2 linked regions of the Mucilaginibacter paludis DSM 18603 genome follow. The protein of the gene in region 2 interacts with the protein of the main gene of each other region in a pairwise test. Links are inferred from orthologs where the notes say so. Each region holds a gene or a part of one and is shown on either strand. Other genes may lie near its edges.

Region 1 (3,286 bases), 2.0 Mb from region 2 along the record:
CCCCAAAAAGTTGGACAGTTTACAAAATTAAGTTTTTTGTACGAGAGCTCGGTATTCCACCGGGCTCTTTCCATTTAACCTGTTTTTTATTCTTTCATTGTTATAGTAATGAATGTATTCTTTTAACGAAGTTATAAATTCTTCCGCAGTTTCAAAGCTCTGTTTGTACAGTAATTCTGTCTTTAAGATCCCAAAGAAGCTTTCGGCCAAGGCATTATCCAAGCAGTTTCCCTTTCTGGACATGCTTTGAATAATTCCATGTTTTTCCAAAGCCTTTCTATATCCATAATGTTGATATTGCCACCCTTGGTCAGAGTGAAAAATAAGTCCCCTTATATCTTTCACTTTATCAAAAGCCTCATATAACATTTCATCTATCATCTGCATATTTGGAGATTTTGAAATACTATAAGAAATGACTTCCCCGTTGAACATGTCAATTATAGGAGATAAATAGATCTTCTCCCCTTTAATGTTCATCTGAGTGACATCCGTAGCCCATTTCTGATTAGGCAGATTTGCCTCAAAATCCCTTTCAAGTACATTAGGGGCAATTTTACCAACCTCACCTTTGTATGAGCGATAACTTACTTTCCTGATATTGCATTTTAGGCCTAATGTTCCCATCAATTTTTGGACAGTCTTGTGATTTATGCTATAACCCCGGTTCTTCATTTCGGCGGTGACCCGCCGATAACCATATCTGCCTTTATGCAAGTGGTATATACTTGCGATCTCTTCTTTTTCATGCTTGTATTTATCATCATTTAGGCGCTTGCGATGATAATAAAATACAGAACGAGCCATCTGTTTGCAATCCAATAGAATTGAAACATCATGTTCGGGCCTTAGTTCTTCGATGGCTTTTGCCCACTCATGCGTTCGCGGGCTTCTTTTTCCTTGACTAAGGCCGTGACTTTTTTTAATAGTGCGTTCTCCGCCCGCAAACGGCTATTTTCCGCCTGGAGCTTCTCTACTTCTGTTTCAGGTTCAAGCTTCTTTGATCTTCCCATGCATTTAGGTGGTCGTCCAGGATTCTTTTGCTGGTATAGTACTGCATATCCCTCAACCCGTACTGATCTTACCCAGCGCTCTAAAGCAGTCTTGCTTAATCTATATTCCAGAACAACCTGATTTAAAGGTACTTTTTTTTCTATGACAAGCCTTACAACTTCTTCTTTGAAATCAGGCGTGGGCTTGACGTTAGGTTGTTTGAGCAGCCCACTTTCGCCATAAAGATCATATTTCCGAACCCATTCCAATATCATGCCTTCACGGATATGGCGTTCGCGGGATATCCGTAGAATCGGCTTTCCCTTTCTTACTTGAGAAACTACATCAAGTTTCTCTTCAAATGTGTGCTTTGACATAAATAATAAACCCCAAAAGTTTTTGTCTAACTTTTGGGGTTCACTTCAAATACATGATCAGCCTCTTTTTATATAAAATACATTTTGTCTAATCGCCTGCGGTAAACCGCAAGCCAATCAAAAACTCCCCCTTCAGGGGGCTGGGGGGCCTCCCCTTTTTTGCCTGATGGCTTCGTACAAAATTACGCCGGTTGATACCGATACGTTGAGCGATTCTATTTCGCCATACATGGGTATTTTAGCTAAATGGTCGGCTATTCGGATAATCTCGTTGCTTACGCCATCATCTTCGCCACCCATTACAATGGCTGTGGGCAAGGTATAATCGGGCGCATAGATAAAGTCGGTAGTTTTTTCGGTACAGCATACAATCTGCAAACCGGATGATTGTAAAAATTTAACCGTTTGCAATAAACTGCTTTCGCGGCAAACCGGGATATTGTACAGTGCTCCCGCCGATGTTTTAATGGTATCCGGGTTAATTTGTGCCGAACCCTTTGCCGGTACTACAATGGCATGTACACCAGCGCATTCGGCGGTACGGGCTATGGCGCCCACGTTGCGAACGTCGGTAACGCCATCTAAAATCAAAATTAAAGGTACCTCGCCTTTTTCAAATACCATGGGTATAATATCCTCAATCTTGTAATAAGTTATAGGTGATATGATGGCGATAACCCCCTGGTGGTTTTTGGTGGTAACACGGTTAAGCTTCTCTACCGGAACCTGTTGCGACTCTATTTTATATTCGTTCAGCAAGTTTTTAAGCTCATAAAACAACTCGCCACCGAGCCCTCGCTGGATGAATAACGATTCGATTTCTTTGCCCGATCTGATGGCTTCTATCACGGCGCGGATACCGAAAACCATTTGGTTATATTCTCTTTTAGGTTCGTTTCTAAAACTCATTTCAACTGCTGTATAAGTCAGCAAAATTAACATATTAATTGATTTTAGCCCGCTTTACAACTAAACTTAGCAATATGTTATTCAAAATAACTAACAGGGGCCAACGTTATTAACACTGCTGTTAAGTGATTGACTATTAAACCCATTTTAATTTTACTAACAAGTAATTAACAATTGATGTTAATTAAAATCGACGCTTAAAACGTCATTTTCAACATTTTTATTTTTAGCAAAAAAAAGGATGTTGATGAATAATACCGATTACAAATCCTTTTTGTATATTTTTGTGCAAATGATTTTGGAGAACGATAACCAGGCAGGCAAGCCTAATATTACAGGCGACAAACGAAGCAGATTCAGCAATAATCCCACCAGCGGTTTGGGGAAATTACCGCCACAAGCTACCGATTTAGAAGAAGCCGTTTTAGGTGCGTTAATGTTGGAGAAGGACGCCCTATCTTCGGTTATTGATATTTTAAAACCCGAAGTTTTTTATCGCGATAGCCACCAAAAGATATTTCAGGCGATACGCACGCTGTTTGAAAAAACATCTCCGGTTGATATTTTAACCGTTACCTCGCAGCTGCGTATGCAGGGCGAGTTAGAAATGATAGGCGGCGCCTACTACATTACCGAGTTAACTAACCGTGTAGCATCGGCGGCTAATATTGAGTACCACTCGCGTATCATTATACAGAAGTATTTGCAACGTGAGCTGATCCGCATCTCAACAGAAGTGATCAACAGCGCCTACGAAGATACTACCGATGTGCTGGACCTGTTGGATAAGGCGGAAAAGAACCTGTTTGATATCGCGCAGAATAACCTTCGCCGCGATTCGCGCAAAATGGATGATATTTTGCACGAAAGTTTAAAAGAAATTGAGGCGCTGAAGGATAAAAAGGACGGACTAACGGGCGTAGCTTCGGGCTTTACCGAGCTCGACCGCATGACATCGGGTTGGCAAAAATCCGATTTGGTAATTATAGCGGCAAGGCCGGCGATGG
Region 2 (3,443 bases):
ATCAATAATTGACGTATTCTTGTTAAGCACGACTACCTCCTATTCTGTGTTATCTCCTATATTTTATCGTTGACGGAACCCGCTCATGGAATAATCCATTGGCCCTTCCATGAGCCATCAATGAGCTTAAATTGCGCCCGTCGATGTCCATCTTTTTTTAAACTCAGCCATTCTATAAAATCAACGGTGGTTATTACAACCGCAAAATTTAAATACGCATCTTCCGTATTGCTGCCTGAGTTTAAATGCTCAAGCCCATCTGTAGGATAATCCGTACTGGTTGATGGTGCGGGAACAGCCATATATAGTTTGCGAGCGTCCCCATTCACCTTTTGCCAATGAGATTGTGACACTTCATCCATGTGATGAATTATAGTATTTCCTAAAAGTTTGACTTGTACCCGTTCACTGCCATCATAAAACAACCAGTTTGCAAAGGGTACAGCGGTCAGATCAGTCATTTTTGATGAACGCTTGTCTGTGTAAAATACAAGCTGCTTTTCATCCGGCTTTACAGCGCGCAAAACAACTGTTCTCATACCGATAGATCCTTCACCCTGGGTACCTAACACCCCGGTATGAAAGGCATTATCATTAATCAAACTACCATATAGCAGCTTACCCCAGCATTGCGTAAAAACCTCACTTAAAGTATCTTCCAAGTTAATTAAAATTTAGTTAAATTAAAATGTAACTAATATCATTATTAATGCGTCTTATATTCAGAATTGCAACACATCAATTAATGATTTGGTAACAGTTCTTTAAGATAAACCCGCTTAGCTTTGCTACAGTTAATTATCTATCAAAAATAAAAAGTATTTCGTTCTTTATAAGGTCAGTTAAATAAGATCAAACGGCTGCATATACTACAGCCGTTTTTTTTATGACATTAATTTTGCCAAAGTTACAGGTATATGCTTTGCAAGTTGGCCAGCCAATACCGTATTCAATAAATGAGGCATAGCCAGCTCATCACCGGTTTTGCCATGCAGGTACGCTCCAATAATGCAAGCCTCCCCAGAGGTATATTTCTGTGCCAGTAATGAGGCTATCACCCCTGTTAACACATCCCCCATGCCGCCGCTTGCCATTGCAGGATTGCCTGTAGCATTAAAATACAACTTTCCAGATGGTGTTCCGGTAATGGTATACCTGTTTTTTAATAAAATATAAATCCCTAATTCGTTTGCCTTTTGGCGCATCGTTTCAAGCCGCTGCCACCAGCTTTGATGCTCACCGAACAGGCGGTCAAACTCTTTCATGTGCGGGGTGATGATGCTACCCTTCGGAATGTTTTTCAGAACCTCCGGTTTTTGCGCCAGCATGTTCAGGGCATCTGCGTCAACCACCATAGGTTTGTTAAATTCTTTAAACGCTTTTTCCAATAAGGCTAAACTATCAGCATCCGTACCCAGTCCGGGTCCGGCGGCCACTACATTAAATTTTTCCCATTTAATTTCCGGTTGATTTTTCCCGTCGCGCACTATCGCCATCACTTCGGCCAACGTCGTATTCAATGCCGTTAAACCGCTTTCGGGTATACATGCCGTAGTTAAACCTGCACCAGTATGAGCGCAAGCCGACGAGCAGAGCAACGCTGCCCCCATGGTTAACTGCTGCCCGGCTATAATCAGCGCGTGCCCGTAAGTACCTTTATGATCAAAAGATTTGCGTGGTTTTAACAATTGGCGGATATCTTTTTTACTGATCAACTGGTATGGGCTATCTAATGATTCGATAAAAGACTTGTTCAAGCCGATGTCCGCCACTTTAAAACGATCCATACATGATGCAGACTCGGGGAGTAAAAAATTAATTTTGGGCTGCTGAAAGGTAATAACAAGCCCGGTTTTTAAAACCGTTGCCCCGGCGGGCGGTGCACCATCTGTAAAAAAACCGGTGGGCACATCAACGGCCACTATCGTGCTGTTTAACTGATTAAGGGCATCAACCAGCCTGGCGTAGTCACCCTGTAAAGGTTTATTTAAGCCAGTACCCAACAAAGCATCAATAATAATATCCGACGATTCCTCCTGCAAAGGCGCTCCTGCATTAATTTCAAGCAATTTAATCCGCGTGTGCTTCAATTTCTCCAGGTTTGCTTTAAAATCAGGCGAAGCCTTATCAGAAAACCGGGCAATTTTTACCGAAACCTTTGGATAATGTGCACGTTTCAGCAAACGGGCAATAGCAAGGCCGTCGCCACCGTTATTACCTGTGCCGCAATACACCACTATACTTTTATCCTGATCCGGAAATTCTTTGATAAAAATGTCTACAAATGCCTTTGAAGCGCGCTCCATCAGGTCAACCGATGTAACGGGCTCCTGCTCGATGGTAAAAGCGTCGGCCTCGCGGATTTGTGATGAAATAAGTAAAGGTATCATATCATCTATAATTAAAATAGATTTGTTTTGTTTGATGGAGGGGTAAAACAAACCAATGTGTTTAAAACATTCTATAATGACGCCTTCCTAAACTATTGATTATCAATACACAAAAACTCACCATCTTGTCATCCCGACGCGAGGAGGGATCTTTTTCGCGCGATAAGTATACATCATATCCAACGCACTGATTACCCTGCCGTTCGTAGGCAGACGAGCGAACAGCGAAGATTTTAACCGGTAGTCAGAGGCTACCGGCATATATAGTCCGTAGACAGAGTCTACGGACAGCGATGGCATTATAAAATTTCAAGTCCTGCTAAGCACGATTGGAATCATAGTCGGTGCAGACGCCGACATCGGAGAAAAATTTAACTTACCGTTTCTTTTGCTTAGCTGTCAAATCCATTTCCTTTTTCAGGAACATCCCTGTAAAGCTATCCTTTACTTTGCATAAACCTTCTGGAGTACCTTCAAATAATATTTTACCTCCTCCAGCACCACCTTCGGGGCCCAGGTCAATCACATGGTCAGCCACCTTAATCACATCCAGGTTATGCTCTATCACCAACACCGTATTTCCTTTATCAACCAGCAGGTTAATTACACCGAGCAACACATTAATATCCTCAAAGTGCAAGCCGGTAGTGGGCTCATCCAAAATATAAAAAGTATTACCAGTATCTTTTTTAGATAGCTCGGTAGCCAGCTTTACCCTTTGCGCCTCGCCACCGGACAGTGTTGTTGACGATTGCCCAAGCGTAATATAGCCCAAGCCCACATCCTGCAAGGTTTGTATTTTGCGGTGAATGGAAGGGATATGCTCAAAAAACGGACAAGCATCTTCAATACTCATATCGAGCACATCGCTGATGGATTTGCCGCGATAGCGTACTTCTAAAGTTTCGCGGTTATAACGCCTGCCGTTGCATTCCTCGCAGGGCACTTGCACATCGGGTAAAAAGTTCATTTCAATTACCTTCATGCCGGCGCCCTGGCAGGTTTCGCACCGCCCGCCTTTTACGTTAAACGAGAACCGGCCGGGTTTATACC

Evidence for each region.
Region 1: the proteins of MUCPA_RS21750 (region 2) and rlmB interact in binary tests that used the Escherichia coli proteins (3 or more experiments, as listed by UniProt). The link is inferred for Mucilaginibacter paludis DSM 18603 from one-to-one orthologs.

Annotation. Positions count from the first base shown.
Region 1 is NZ_CM001403.1:7,166,269-7,169,554, reverse strand. Bases 408-3,270 are described here. They hold rlmB (23S rRNA (guanosine(2251)-2'-O)-methyltransferase RlmB), read right to left. Parts: upstream 2,313-3,270; coding sequence 1,503-2,312; downstream 408-1,502. Other genes in these bases: dnaB (replicative DNA helicase), read left to right, coding at 2,527-3,270; MUCPA_RS30485 (helix-turn-helix domain-containing protein), read right to left, coding at 849-1,370; MUCPA_RS30490 (IS3 family transposase), read right to left, coding at 408-927. Also shown: more of MUCPA_RS30490, read right to left, coding at 28-407; more of dnaB, read left to right, coding at 3,271-3,286. UniProt on the Escherichia coli protein: Specifically methylates the ribose of guanosine 2251 in 23S rRNA.
Region 2 is NZ_CM001403.1:5,137,533-5,140,975, reverse strand. What follows is about bases 138-3,029. They hold MUCPA_RS21750 (bifunctional ADP-dependent NAD(P)H-hydrate dehydratase/NAD(P)H-hydrate epimerase), read right to left. Parts: upstream 2,391-3,029; coding sequence 885-2,390; downstream 138-884. Other genes in these bases: uvrA (excinuclease ABC subunit UvrA), read right to left, coding at 2,767-3,029; MUCPA_RS21755 (pyridoxamine 5'-phosphate oxidase family protein), read right to left, coding at 138-662. In the rest of the region: more of MUCPA_RS21755, read right to left, coding at 84-137; more of uvrA, read right to left, coding at 3,030-3,443. UniProt on the Escherichia coli protein: Bifunctional enzyme that catalyzes the epimerization of the S- and R-forms of NAD(P)HX and the dehydration of the S-form of NAD(P)HX at the expense of ADP, which is converted to AMP.